One region of the Micromonospora sp. WMMA1998 genome, then DNA from elsewhere that is predicted to be linked to it. Evidence: riboswitches for the same ligand, from Rfam matches in the RefSeq annotation. Region 1 holds a riboswitch; each other region holds the start of a gene.
What was found. A riboswitch is a leader RNA that binds a small molecule or an ion and turns the genes downstream of it on or off. The one in region 1 is predicted to bind cyclic di-AMP.

Region 1 (3,526 bases):
CGAGATGATGGCCGCCGTCGGCCGCCTGATGAAGCGCGGCTGACCGGCCTGGCCTGATCCGGCGTCCACCGGCGGCGCGGGCCGCCCTGGCTACCATGGCCGGGCGACGACCCGGGCGTGATCCCACGCGTCCGCGCCGGTCCCGGTGACCCGACCGGTCCGGTGACCCGGTTCCGCCGCGACCGTTGGGAGAGACGCCGTGGGCGCCGATCACACCCGTCCCGCAGCCGCCGCGCCGCCGGGCGTACGCCGGCTCCTGATCGCCACCGTGGTGCCGCTCTTCGTGCTCACCGTGATCGCGGCGCTGCTGCTCTGGCCCCGGGCGGACCGCGACCCGGTGGACGGCGGCGCGGACGTGCCGCGCTACCACGGCACGGTGACCCGGGTGGTGACCGAGCCCTGCCCGCCGACGCCCGAGTCGCCCGAGGGCGACACCGGCGGCCCCTGCGGCACCGTGACCGTCGCCGCCGAGCAGGGGCCGGACGCGGGCCGGCAGGTCGAGACGCCGGTCCCCACCGGACCCGGCGCTCCCCGGGTCTCGGTCGGTGACGAGGTGGTCCTGGTCGAGCTGGTCGACCCGGCCGACCCGTCGGTGAAGACCTACAACATCGCCGAGCACCAGCGCGGTACGCCGCTGATCTGGCTGGTGGCGCTCTTCGCCGCCGCGATCGTGGCGTTCGGCCGCTGGCGCGGGCTGGCCGCGCTCGGCGGGCTGGTGGCCAGCTTCGCCATCCTGCTCGGTTTCGTGCTCCCCGGCATCGGCGCCGGGCAGTCGCCGCTGCTGGTGGCGATCGTCGGCGCCGCACTGATCATGTTCGTGGTGCTCTACCTGACCCACGGGATCACCGCGCAGACGTCGGTGGCGGTGCTCGGCACGCTCGGCAGCCTGGTGATCACCGGAGTGCTGGGCACGGCAGCCACCGCCGCCACCCACCTGACCGGCTTCGGCAGTGAGGACGCCACCACGCTGTCGATGTTCCAGGGTGACGTGGACCTGCACGGACTGCTGCTGGCCGGCATCATCATCGGCTCGCTCGGCGTGCTGGACGACGTCACCGTCACCCAGGCGGCCACCGTCACCGAGCTGGCGCACGCCAACCCGGGGCTGTCCCGACGACAGCTCTACCGGGCGGCCACCCGGGTGGGCCGGGCGCACATCGCGTCCACCGTCAACACCATCGTGCTGGCGTACGCGGGCGCCTCGCTGCCGCTGCTGCTCCTGCTGGTCGCCGACTCCCGCCCGGTGGGTCAGCTGCTCACCAGCGAGTTCCTCGCCCAGGAGATCGTCCGCAGCGCGGTGGCCACGCTCGGCCTGATCGCCGCCGTACCGCTGACCACCGCGCTGGCCGCGGTCGTGACCACCGCCGGCCGCGCCGCGCGGGCCGCCGGACCCGCGACGCCCCGGCCGCCGTCGCCCCGGGAGGACGCGTGGGAGGCGCTCGGCGAGGGGCGGTCCGGCGGGGGCAGGAGCACGGAGGCCGCATGGTGACACTCCGCAGCGTGACGGCCGATTCCAAACGCGATGCTGGTCACGCTGGGCGGTGGCGAATTCTCGCGATTGGTCGGCTTCCGGACGTAGATCCCCGGGAGTGGTCTCGGGTAACCTCGCTGCCGGTCACCGCCGAAGGCGCGCACCGGCGCCTGCGGTGCCGCCGCCCAATCGCCTCCGGGCGAGCCGGGGAACCAGGTACATGGGGTGAATCCGCGCCAGCGGTAGGGACCACTTCCGTCCCGAACCCGTCAGCTAACCCGGTCGGCGGTCGACGGAAGGGAACACTGTGACGGCACCCCTGCGCCGCTGGCTGACACCCGTGGTGGCCGTGCTCGCCGCTCTCGCCGTGCTGGCCGGGCCGACGCCGGCCTCGGCGGCCCCCGGCACCGCCGCCCCGAACCCCTCGGGCCACTCGGAGGACGACGACCCACCGCTGATCAGCGAGGCCGTCACCGCCGCCAACCGCGCCTACCTCCAGGCCAAGTCGAAGTTGGACACGTCCCGCAAGCGGCAGCTCCAGCTCGCGCTGGAGGTGAAGGCGGCGCAGAACCAGCTCGACGCGCTCAGCCCGCAGGTGAGCGAGATCGCGGCACAGTCCTACCGGACCGGTCGCGTCGGCGCCATGGCGATGCTGCTGGAGAGCGACTCCCCCGACTCGTTCGTGCGCCGGGCCAGCGCCCTCGACGAGCTGAACCTGTTCAACGCGCAGCGACTCGCCGCCATCAACGAGGTGAAGGGCCGCGCCGAGCGGGCCAAGATCGCGCTCGACGCCGAGGTGCGGGAGCAGGAGAAGCAGGCGAACGCGATGGCCCGCGAGAAGGCCGAGGCGCAGAAGGCGCTGAAGCTGGTCGGCGGGCTGGACTTCACCGGTGGCCTGGTCTCGGCCACCTCGAAGGTTGCCGAGATCGGCCCCGGCCGCACCGCCGACGGCGGGTGGAAGTCGGAGTCGTGCAGCGAGAACGACCCGACCACCTCGGGCTGCGTCACGCCGCGCACCCTGCACGCGTACAAGGAGGTCAAGCGCGCCGGGTTCAACCGCTTCGTGGGCTGCTACCGCCCCGGCGGGCCGTGGGAGCACCCCAAGGGCAAGGCGTGCGACTGGTCGTTGCAGAACAGCGGCTTCGCACCGTGGCACAACAACGACACCCGCCGGTACGGCAACGAGGTGGCCGCCTTCCTCATCCGCAACGCCGACCGGCTGGGCATCTACTACGTGATCTGGAACCGGCAGATCTGGTTCCCGGCGACCGGCTGGAGTTCCTACAGCGGGCCCTCCAACCACACCGATCACGTGCACATGTCGCTGCTCTGACGCGCGCGTACGACGATAGGGGCCGCCCACGGGCGGCCCCTATCGTATCCGTTCCCGGTCAGCCGGCGAGCGCCGCGTCCGCCGACGCGGCCGGCGCCGGCAGCGGGGCCGGGGACTGCGCCACCGTCCGGACCTCGCCGCCACTGAGCCGGTACGACATGCCGACCACCGCGCAGGCCCCGCCGGCCACCTTCGCGGCGAGCACCGAGGAGCGGGCCAGCAGGGTCTCCACCGTCTGGGCGATGTGCACGTCGATGATGCCGTCGAGGTCCTCGACTCCCTGCCGGCCGGCCCGGAGCAGGCTGGGTGAGACGGCGTCCACCACCGCGCCCAGGTGCCCGGCCGGGGCGGAGCCGGTGCGGACCGCCTCACGGGCCGCCTGGACCGCGCCGCACGAGTCGTGGCCGAGCACCACCACGAGCGGCGTGCCGAGCACGGTGACGGCGTACTCCACGCTGCCCAGCACCTCCGGGCCGGCGGTGTGGCCGGCCGTGCGCACCACGAAGAGGTCACCGAGGCCGCGGTCGAAGATGATCTCGGCGGCGAGTCGCGAGTCGGAGCACCCGACGATCACCGCGAACGGATGCTGGCCGTCGGCGACCGCCGCCCGGTGCCCGGCGTCCTGGTTCGGGTGCTGGGGCACACCGGTGACGAACCGGTGGTTACCGGCACGCAGTTCGGCGAGTGCCTCATCGGGGGTGGTCGGGATCATGCTGCTCACC
Region 2 (3,526 bases), 480 kb from region 1:
GAAGCACCACGTCATCACCGACGCCGGCGGAATCCCCCTCGCGGTCACGCTGACCGGCGGCAACCGACACGACTCCACCCAGACCACCGCCCTGCTCGATGCCATCCCCGCGATCGGCGGCAAGCCTGGCCCACCACGGCGGCGCCCCGACCGGCTCTACGCCGATCGGGGCTACGACTACGACAGCCACCGCCAACAAGTGCGCGCCCGCGGCGTCACCCCCGTCATCGCCCGGCGCGGCACACCTCACGGCTCCGGCCTGGGAACCCAACGGTGGGTCGTCGAACGCACCATCGCCTGGCTGCACTGGTTCCGCCGCCTACGCATCCGCTGGGAAATCCGCGACGACATCCACCAGGCATTCCTCAGCCTCGCCTGCTCCCTCATCTGCTGGCGCCAACTCCAACGCACCCAGAGTTAGGAGTTCTTAAGAGGGGCCCCCTCCTATGCAGAATGCGTTAAGAGGGGGCCCTTCCTTACACCTCAGGCGGGGCGGCCGTAGCTGTTGATGTCGCCGTCGTCGACGCGCTTCATGGTGATCGGCTTGCCGGACTGGGAGGCGTGCACCACCCAGCCGTCGCCCACGTACATGCCCACGTGGTGCAGGTCGCCGTAGTAGAAGACCAGGTCACCGGCGCGCAGCTCGGCCCGGCTGACCCGCTTCGTCACGTCGTGCTGCTGGCGGGCGTTGTGCGGCAGCGAGACCCCGGCCTTCGCCCACGCGGCCATGGTCAGGCCGGAGCAGTCGAAGTGGTCCGGGCCGGCCGCCCCCCAGACGTAGATCTTGCCGATCTGGGCGCAGGCGAACTTGACCGCGACCCCGGCGGCGCCGCCGGGGTAGCCGGACGGGCAGGGCGCCGGGCGCAGCGGGCCGCCGCCGCCGTTGCCGTAGACCTTCAGACGTAGCTTCTGCAGCCGGGCGATCTCGCCGTCGATCTGCTTCTTCTTCGCGGCGAGCTGCGCCTCGGTCCGACTCAGGTCGGCGACCATCTGGTCCAGCGGCCGCTTCTTGGCGGCCAGCTCGTCGCGCAGCGCGGCGACGGTACGCACCTGCTCCTGCTGGTGGTGCGCGAAGCGGTCGAGCAGTTCCAGGCCGCTGACCAGGTCGCCCGGCGAGCGACTGCCCAGCAGGGCGTTGACGGTGGAGAGGTTGTCGCCCTTGTACGCGTCGGCGGCGAGCCCGCCGACCTGGCCCAACGCCGCGTCCACCCGCGCCTGGAGCGGGGCGATCTGCCGGCCGAGCGCGTCGGCCTGCTTGCGCCGCACCGCGAGCTGCTCGCGTACGGCGTTGACCTGTTCGATGACCGGTTCGAGCTTGTTCCAGTCGCGGTCGATCTGGGCCTCGATCTCGGCGACCGAGGGTTCGGCGTGGGCCGCCGTGGCGCCGCCGGTCAGGACGACGGCGGTGCCGACCAGGGCGGCGAGGGCGGTGGTGAAGCGGGACCAGCGGGAACGCGGCGCGACGACGTGCCGGTCGACCGACCGGCTCGACGACGGCCGCGGGGCATGGAGTGCCACCGGGCGTCCGTACTCCTTCTTCCTGACCGCCTACCGGGTTAGCTGACGGATTCGGGCGGGAAGGGAGCCGCCCTACCGCAGCGGAGCTGCGGATTCACCCCAGGTACCTGGTTCCCCGGCTCGCCCGTGGGCGACTCGGCGGTGTCGGACCGTCACCGACCGGGTTGGACGGTGAGACTGGCGGCCGACGATTGACCAGAGTAGGAGCCGTCGTTATCGATCCGCAACTCGGGACGCCGTGACACTCCGTACCGAAGCCGGGGATGAAGTTTTCTTTCATCAAGGATTACCTGCTGGAAAGGTATTGACCCTCGCGGGTGTGCGGAGTGAGGGTGGGAACGCAGTGACCCCCATCCCTGTCCAGGAGGTTCGATGCACCTCTCCACCCCACCGTCGGGCGGACGGATACTGCTGGCCGCCGCCGTGGCGACCGCCACCGCGCTGGCCGTCACCGGCCCGGTGACCGCCGCGCCGGAGACGGCCGGACCCGCCACCGACAGGCAGCGGCAGTACGCCGCCGCGGCCACCGAGTACGGCGTGCCGCCGAACGTGCTGCTCGGCGTCTCCTATCTCGAGTCCCGCTGGGACACCCACCCCGGCCAACCCAGCACCAGCGGCGGCTACGGCCCGATGCACCTGACCGACGCCGCGCACGTCCTCGCCACCCCGGGCAGCGCCCACGTCGACGAGGACGAGGACCCGCGCGGCGACGACTCCCGCCCGCTCACCCTCGACCCGGCCACCGCCGCCGCGCCGGCCCGGGAGACCCCGCTGCCCCCCGCCTCGCTGCAGACGATCGACGCCGCCGCGACGCTCACCGGGCTCGACGCGCAGACGCTGCGCACCGACCCGGCGGCGAACATCCGCGGCGGCGCGGCGCTGCTCGCGTCGTACCAGAAGGCCCTGGGCGGGCCGGTCGGCGCCGGCACCGACGCGGCGGCCTGGTACGGCGCGGTCGCCCGCTACTCCGGCGCGGACACCGCCGACGCGGCGGCGGCCTTCGCCGACGAGGTCTACGACCAACTCGGCCAGGGCGCGACCCGGACCACCGACGACGGGCAGCGGGTCACGCTGGCCGCCACCACCGCGCGCCCGGACCGGTCCCGGCTGGCCCGGCTCGGCCTGCGCCACGCGCAGCGGCCGGACGGCGTGGAGTGCCCGGTCCGGCTGGCCTGCGAGTGGATCCCCGCCCCGTACGAGCAGCTCAGCGCCGACCCGGGTGACTACGGCAACCACGACCTGGGCAACCGGCCGAAGCAGCAGAAGATCGAATACATCGTCATCCACGACACCGAGGGCTACTTCGCCCCCAGCGTCGACCTGGTCAAGCGGGCCGACTACCTGGGCTGGCACTACACGCTGCGCTCGGTGGACGGCTACGTCGCCCAGCACATCAAGGCCAAGGACGTGGGCTGGCACGCCGGCAACTGGTACGTCAACGCCAAGTCCATCGGCCTGGAGCACGAGGGCTTCGCCGGCCAGGGCACCTGGTACACCGAGGCGATGTACCGGGCCTCGGCCAAGCTGGTCCGCCACCTCGCGCTGAAGTTCGGCATCCCGCTGGACCGGCAGCACATCATCGGGCACGACAACGTGCCCGGCACCGTCGCCGGCACGGTCAAGGGCATGCACTGGGACCCGGGCCCCTACTGGGACTGGTCGCACTACTTCGACCTGATGAAGGCGCCGTTCCGGAGCACCGGCACGGCCCGCACCGGGCTGGTCACCATCGACCCGGACTTCGCCACCAACCGGCCGGCGTTCGTCGGCTGCAACCAGCAGCCGCCGGGCGTCCCGACGCCCACCCCGCCGGCCGAGACCTGCCCGTCGCGCGGCTCCTCCGCGGTAGTCCTGCGGACCGCGCCGAGCGCGGACGCCCCGCTGGTCAACGACCTCGGGCTGCGCCCGGACGGCACGCCGGACACGATGTACATCTCCGACCACGGCGCCCGGGCCTCCGCCGGCCAGACGTACGCGGTGGCCGGCCGGCAGGGTGACTGGACGGCGA
Region 3 (3,526 bases), 2.9 Mb from region 1:
CCTGCGCGTGGGCCGGGTAGACGTGCCCGGCCGGCGCCGGCGGGGCGGTCGGACGGGTCGACTCGTCCCAGAGGCGGCGCGCGCTCAGGCGTACCCCCGGGTCGGGCGTGGGGGTGACCGCGAGGGTGGTCGGAACGCCGCCGGCGGCCTGCTCCCGCGCGACGGCGCGGGCGCCGCTGCCCGGCGTGGTGCGCTCGGCCGCGACCAGCTCCCGGACCGCCGGCGCCACCTCCTGGGCGAAGAGCTGGATGGCGCGCGGCTCGTCGCTGCCCAGGACGAAGGTGGTGATGCCGTGCTCCAGGGTGAGCCCGGCCAGGTCCTCCACCCACCGCTGCGGCGGCCCGGCCAGGAACCCCGTGGACGAGCGGGTGAAACTGCCGGTCACGTTGAGCATCCGGCGGATCTCGCCGGGGTCCCGCCCGGCGGCCCGCGCGCCCTCGTCGACCAGCGCGTTGAGCGCGGGCAGCTCGTCGGGCCCCTTCGGCAGGTAGGCCAGTGACGGCAGCCAGCCGTCCGCGGCGCGACCGACCAGGCGCAGCATGCGCGGCTTGTACGCGCCCACCCAGATGCCCACCGGATGGGCCGGCGCCGGTCCGCGCTTCGCGCCGACCACCCGGTAGTGCTCTCCGGCGACGCGGATCATCCCGCGTCGGTCGGCGCCCCAGACCTCCCGGATGACCTGGATCGCCTCGTCGAGCGCGTCGACCGCCGCGCCCGGGGAGAGCCGCCGCCCGCCGGCCGCCTCGATCGCGTCCCAGAACGCGCCCGCGCCCAGCCCCAGCTCGACCCGGCCGCCGGTGAGCAGGTCCAGGCTGGCCACGCTGCGGGCGAGCACCACCGGTTGGCGCAGCGGCAGGTTGAGCACGTTGCCGGCGAGTCCGATCCGGTCGGTGGCGGCGGCCACGTACGACATCAGCGTCCAGGTGTCCAGGAAACCCGGCTGGTAGGGGTGGTCCTGGAAGGTGACCAGGTCCAGCCCGACCTGTTCGCAGAGCGAGGCGAGGGCCACCACCTGGTCGGGCCGTCCGGCGGTGGGGGTGAGGAAGCCGCCGAAGGCCAGCTCGTCTCCGTACTCGGTCATCCGTGCCGCTCCTCGTGCGATCTTGCCGGTCCCGCCCACGGTAGCCCGGGGCCGGGGCGGCCGGGCGGGGCGTCCGGATCCGGCCCGGACGTCCCGCTACCACGTCGTCGTGTGCCGCGTGTGCGGTCGCCCGCCTGGGTGATGAACATCCCAAGAAGTGGGCGATCGTCCGAAATCGTCCCTAGCGTCGGTGGCGTCCGCAGTCGTGGACGCCACGGGCCGGTAACGCCTAATCCCGCCGCCGGCCCGGCGGTAACCGAACCTCGGCGGGAGCGGGGGACCCAACGTTCCTCGGTGCACGTCACCTCGGGGTGAAGCCGCCAGCGGCGGCCGGGCTCCTCGGCCCGAACCCGACAGCTCACCTCGTCGGCGTGGAGGAATCCCCATGGCAACTGCATACGCAGCCCGTCGTACCGCCGTCGGTGTGGTTCTGGCCGGCGCCGCGGTCCTGTTCGCTCCGGCCGTCCCGGCGAACGCCTCCGGCGTCAACTGGGACGCCGTCGCGCGGTGCGAGTCCGGCGGCAACTGGCACATCAACACCGGCAACGGCTACTACGGCGGGCTCCAGTTCTCGCGCGGCACCTGGAACGGCCACGGCGGGAAGAGGTACGCCGCCCGGGCGGACCTGGCCAGCCGGTCGGAGCAGATCGCCGTCGCCGAGCGGGTCCTGGACGGGCAGGGCATCGGCGCCTGGCCGGTCTGTGGCCGCAAGGGCGGATCCGGCTCGTCCCCGAAGAAGGCGGCCGACCGTCCCGCGCCGCGGAAGGCGGATCGTCCCGCGCCGCGCAAGGCCACCGACCGGCCCACGACGAGGTCCACCGTGGACCGAGCGGCCGGGCGGGGCGGCGCCGGCACCTACCGGGTGCGCTCCGGCGACACGCTCTCCGGCATCGCCGTCGCGGCGCACGTTGCCGGGGGTTGGCGGGCGCTGCACGAGCGCAACCGCGCCGTCGTCGGCGAGGATCCGGGCCTGATCTTCCCGGGTCAGCGACTGCGACTGCGCTGAACCGACGAACGCCCGGCCGGGGCTCCGGCCGGGCGTTCGCGGTCGCGCGACACGCCGGACGCGCGGCACCCGACCTGCTCGCTTGCGGGCGGGGCCGGCCGGTGACCGTGCTCCGTCGGTGCCGGTTGCTATGGTCACGATGCTCGGCTAAGACGTGAAGAAAGCGCGGATATGACCATCGACCCGTTCTCGGCCGCCGCGAGCCTCGACGAGCTCCTGAGCCGGACGCAGCAGGCGCTCGCGGCGATGCGGTCCCGGGCCGGCGTGCACCCCGACGGCGAGCCGGGCGAGTTGCTCCGGGCCGAGGGCGCCGCGGCCGACGGCCGCGTGCGGGCAGTCGCCGTCCAGGGTGGCCGACTGGACTCGGTCGCCGTCGACCCGGACCTGGCCGGCGAGCCGCTGGAGGTCCTCTGCGGACACGTCGTCGCCGCCGTCAACGCCGCGCTGGCCGAGCTGGACGCCCGGGTCAGCGACTCGGCCCGGGCCGACGCCGACGCCCTGGCGGCCCGACTCGGCGGCCTGCCCGACCAGGCGGAGCTGTTCAGCCGCGCGATGCACGAGGTGGCCGCGCGGATCCCGCGCGACCGCGGCGCGTCCCGGGCCGGCCGCCCGGCCTGACCGACCTGCCGACGCGACGAAGCGGCCGGCCGCCCGGAGGACGACGACCGGCCGCTCGCCCTACGGTCAGCTCAGGGTGACCGCGGTGTCGTCGACGACGAAGGACGTCTGCAGGGAGCTGTCCTCCACGCCGCTGAACGAGATGGTCGCCGTGGTGCCGGCCAGCGACGAGACGTCGAAGGACCGCTGCACGTAGCCGGTGGCCTTGTTCAGGTTCGAGTAGGTCGCCAGCGTGGTGCTGCCGGCCTTGACGGTGAGCTTGTCGTACGCGGTGGTCGTGGTCGACTCCGCGCTGTCGATGTGCAGCCAGAAGCTCAGCGTCGCGCGGCATCCGGCCGGGATCGTCACCGACTGGCTCAGGGTGTCGGTGTGCGACGAGCCGTAACCGTCGAGCCACGCCTTGTACGAGCCGCCGTGCGCGGCCTGGCCGCTGTCCGTGGTGATGACGCCGGCGGAGGCGGTCCAGTTCACGGCGCCCGACTCGAAGCCGGGGTTGGCCAGCTTGTTGCCGGAGCAGCCGCCCGACGGCGGGGTGGTCGTGGTGGTCGGCGTCGGCGTCGGGGTGCCGCCGGCGCACGTCGGGTCACCGGACTGGGCGGGCACGCTGACCGCGTTCCAGGCCGCCTTGACCGCGTCGAACTCGGCGCAGCTGCCCGGGTAGAGGTTCTTCGCCGCCTGCAGCGTCCAGGTGCGGTACTTCAGGTACGACGAGGACGAGGTCTTCAGCAGCATCGCGTTGTACATGATCTTGATGGCCTTCTGGATCCCCAGGCCGGTCACGCTGCTGCCGTTGCAGGTCGAGCTGGACGGCTGCCCGTTGG
Region 4 (3,526 bases), 2.2 Mb from region 1:
TCGCTCACCGAGGCGTACCGGACGCTCGACGCCGACGGGCCGACCGTCGCCGACATCGCCCTGCTGGACGAGCTGGACGCGTTGCTCGGCACTCCGGTGCGGCGGGCGAAGCCGAAGCGGGACCCGTACCAGCTGGCCGGCGGCGTGCGCGAGCTGAGCACGTACGCCGACCGGCAGCGCGCCGCCCGGGCGGCGGCCCGGGAGCGTCCGGCGGACTACCGCGACTACGCCCACGTGGTGGTGGACGAGTCGCAGGACGTCTCGCCGATGCAGTGGCGGATGATCGGGCGCCGGGGCCGGCTGGCGTCCTGGACGGTGGTCGGCGACCCGGCGCAGACCGCCTGGACCGGCGACCCGCAGGAGCTGGACCGGGCCCGCGACCAGGCGCTGGGGCGGCGCCGCCGGCACCGCTACGAGCTGACCACCAACTACCGGAACTCGGCGGAGATCTTCGCGGTGGCGGCGGCGGAGATCCGCCGGCTGTATCCGGACCTGACGCTGCCCGACGCGGTGCGTTCCACCGGCGTGTCGCCGGTCGAGCGCACGGTGCCCGCCGCCGAGCTGCCGGCGAGCACCGTCGAGGCGGCCCGGATCCTGTTGGGCGAGGTGGAGGGCACCGTCGGCGTGATCACGCCGGTGCCGCGCCGGGACGAGGTGGCCGGTTGGCTGGACGGCCTCGGCGCCGGCCGGCTCCAGGTGGTGACCAGCCTGCAGGCCAAGGGCATGGAGTACGACGGCGTGGTGCTGGTCGCGCCGAGCGAGATCCGGGCCGACCCCGGCTCGGGGGTGCGCACGCTCTACGTCGCGTTGTCCCGGGCCACCCAGCGCCTCACCACGCTCGACCCGACCGGGTGACCCACCCTCACTTGCACACATAGCGATGTGAACATACATTAGGCCTGGCCGGGGTGCGGGAGGGAAGGGTGTGTGCGTGGGCGCAGGTCATGACCACAGCGGTGCGGTGACCAACGCGGCGCACCGTCACCGGGGCCGGCTCTGGGCGGCGTTCGCGCTGCTCACCGCCCTCATGCTGGTCGAGGCGGTGGCCGCCTTCGCGACCGGTTCGCTGGCGCTGCTCTCCGACGCCGGGCACATGTTCACCGACGTGCTCGGCATCGGCATGGCGCTGGCCGCGATCACCGCCACCCGGCGCGCCACCACCGATCCGCAGCGCACGTTCGGCCTCTACCGGCTGGAGGTCCTCGCGGCGCTGGCGAACGCGGTGCTGCTCGGCGCGGTCGCGGTCTACGTCCTGGTCGAGGCGGTACGCCGGTTCGGTGACCCGCCGGAGGTGCTGGCCGGCCCGATGCTCGTGGTGGCGGTGCTCGGCCTGCTCGCCAATGTCGGCGCCTTCGCGCTGCTGCGCGCCGGGGCGCAGGAGAGCATCAACCTGCGCGGCGCGTACCTGGAGGTGCTCGGCGACCTGCTCGGCTCGCTCGGGGTGATCGGCGCCGCGCTGGTCATCGCGGTCACCGACTGGTGGTGGGCCGACCCGCTGGTGGCCGTGGCGATCGGTCTGTTCATCCTGCCCCGCACCTGGCGGCTCGGCCGGGCGGCGGTACGCATCCTGGTGCAGGCCGCGCCGGAACACCTCCAGGTGACCGCGGTGCACGACCGGCTGGCCGCTGTGCCGGGCGTGGCGGAGGTGCACGACCTGCACGTCTGGACGCTCACCTCGGGCATGGAGGTGGCCTCGGCGCACCTGACCACCGATCCCGGCGCCGAGGTCGCCACGGTGCTGGCCGCCGCCCGCGCCGCCCTGCACGAGGACTTCTCGATCGATCACGCCACGTTGCAGATCGAACCCGGAGCGTCGACCGGAGCGTGCGGCCCGACCGAGTGGTAATTAGGGCAAACTTAAATCTCGGCCGCTATTGTGGCGTAATGCCGGCTTTGCCGGGATCACCGCTCCGGGCGACGGAGCCGGCCCCGGGCAGCGCCGGTAGGCTCGGTCGCGGCCACACCGCGGGTGCCACCCCGGCGCCGGTGGAGCGGCCGTCGCCTAATCGCCCGCAGGGCGAGCCGGGGAACCACGTACGTGGGGTGCATCCGCGTCAGCGGTAGGGATCTTCCGTCCCGAACCCGTCAGCTAACCCGGTCGGCGGTTGACGGAAGGACATGTGAATGCCCCCAGTGGCACCTGTACGACGGACGGCCGCCCGGATGGCGGCCCTGCTCGCCGCGATGCTGACCCTCGGCGTCGTGACCGTGCCGGCCACCCCCGCCGCGGCGACGTGGTCAGCCGCCCCGACCGGCCTGCTCGCCGCCCCCGGCGGCGACGACGAGGGCGGCACGCCGGAACTGCGCGCCCAACTCGACGCGGCCAGCAAGGGCTGGCTGGAGGCCAAGGCCGCGCTGAGCCGGTCGGTGGCCCGGCAGAAGCAGCTCACCGAGCGACTCGACGCGGTCGGCGCCGAGCTGGCCGTACGCGACGCCAAGGTCGGCGAGATCGCCGAGGTGGCGTACCGCACCGGCCGGATGGGCACCGCCGCGGCCCTGCTCGGCAGCAGCAGCCCGGAGGGCTTCATGGACCGGGCGGCCGCGCTGGAGCAGGTCGCCGCGCACGAGGACCGGACGCTACGCGACCTCATCACCACCCGGGACGAGGCGACCCGGACCCGCGCGGCGCTCGACGGCGAGATCCGGGAGCAGCGCAAGCAGGTCACGGTGATGGCCAAGCGCAAGCAGCAGGCCGAGCGGGCGCTGGAGGTGGCGAACGACCGGCCGTCCGCCGGCAGCGGCGGCGTCCGGGGCACCTCGACGGCGAACGCGACGCCGGCCAAGCGCAACTCCGACGGCTCCTGGCCGGCGGAGTCGTGCAGCGTCAACGACCCGACGCCGGCCGACGGCTGCATCACCCCGCGCACCCTGCACGCGCTCAACCAGGCCAAGGCCGCCGGCTTCACCCGGTACGTCTCCTGCCACCGGCCCAGCGGCTCCGGCGAGCACCCGAAGGGACGCGCCTGCGACTTCGCCGCCCAGAAGAACGGCTTCGGCGGGGTGGCCAGCGGCGGCGACAGGACGTACGGCAACAACCTGGCCGCGTACTTCGTGCGCAACGCCGACCCGCTCGCCGTGCTCTACGTGATCTGGTTCAAGCAGATCTGGCTGCCCAGCAGCGGCTGGAAGTCGTACAGCGGCGGCAACGGCGACCCGTCCAGCGACCACACCAACCACGTGCACCTGTCGGTCTACTGAGCACTACGCTCCCCGACGTACCCCGGGTGTCGTCGCGCGGCCCACGACGTGGGCCGCGCGACGGCCGACGATCGGTGGCATGAGACGACTCTCCCCCGGCGGACGCAAGGCGCTGCTCACCGCGCACCTGGTCACCTCGCTCGGCTGGCTCGGCGTCGACCTGGGGCTGCTCGCGCTGGGCGTGGCCGGGCTGCGCGGCGCCGACCCGGAGGTCGTCTACCCCGCCGCGGCCTTGCTGGTCACCTGGCTGTTCGCGCCGCTGAGCGTCGCGGTCTGGCTGATCGGGGTGGCCAGCGCGCTGCTCACCCCGTGGGGGCTGCTGCGGTGG

Region 2: it holds a riboswitch for cyclic di-AMP, as region 1 does, so the genes downstream of both, O7600_RS19025 (NlpC/P60 family protein) here and O7600_RS21570 (hypothetical protein) in region 1, are expected to answer to the same signal.
Region 3: it holds a riboswitch for cyclic di-AMP, as region 1 does, so the genes downstream of both, O7600_RS04745 (transglycosylase family protein) here and O7600_RS21570 (hypothetical protein) in region 1, are expected to answer to the same signal.
Region 4: it holds a riboswitch for cyclic di-AMP, as region 1 does, so the genes downstream of both, O7600_RS10945 (hypothetical protein) here and O7600_RS21570 (hypothetical protein) in region 1, are expected to answer to the same signal.

The regions. Positions count from the first base shown of each region.
Region 1 covers NZ_CP114911.1:4,678,921-4,682,446, reverse strand. Annotated here, with positions in the region: gene O7600_RS21580 (metal-sensitive transcriptional regulator) at 1-43, shown strand, start outside; gene O7600_RS21575 (YibE/F family protein) at 200-1,489, shown strand; cyclic di-AMP (ydaO/yuaA leader) riboswitch at 1,644-1,774, shown strand; gene O7600_RS21570 (hypothetical protein) at 1,779-2,804, shown strand; gene O7600_RS21565 (carbonic anhydrase) at 2,863-3,516, opposite strand.
Region 2 covers NZ_CP114911.1:4,194,353-4,197,878, reverse strand. Annotated here, with positions in the region: one part of gene O7600_RS19030 (IS5 family transposase) at 1-421, shown strand, start outside; gene O7600_RS19025 (NlpC/P60 family protein) at 484-1,518, opposite strand; cyclic di-AMP (ydaO/yuaA leader) riboswitch at 1,532-1,669, opposite strand; gene O7600_RS19020 (N-acetylmuramoyl-L-alanine amidase) at 1,891-3,526, shown strand, end outside.
Region 3 covers NZ_CP114911.1:1,131,897-1,135,422, reverse strand. Annotated here, with positions in the region: gene O7600_RS04750 (LLM class flavin-dependent oxidoreductase) at 1-1,081, opposite strand, end outside; cyclic di-AMP (ydaO/yuaA leader) riboswitch at 1,298-1,463, shown strand; gene O7600_RS04745 (transglycosylase family protein) at 1,467-2,087, shown strand; gene O7600_RS04740 (YbaB/EbfC family nucleoid-associated protein) at 2,259-2,705, shown strand; gene O7600_RS04735 (M4 family metallopeptidase) at 2,772-3,526, opposite strand, start outside.
Region 4 covers NZ_CP114911.1:2,507,783-2,511,308, forward strand. Annotated here, with positions in the region: gene O7600_RS10935 (AAA family ATPase) at 1-855, shown strand, start outside; gene O7600_RS10940 (cation diffusion facilitator family transporter) at 932-1,846, shown strand; cyclic di-AMP (ydaO/yuaA leader) riboswitch at 1,990-2,120, shown strand; gene O7600_RS10945 (hypothetical protein) at 2,125-3,198, shown strand; gene O7600_RS10950 (hypothetical protein) at 3,278-3,526, shown strand, end outside.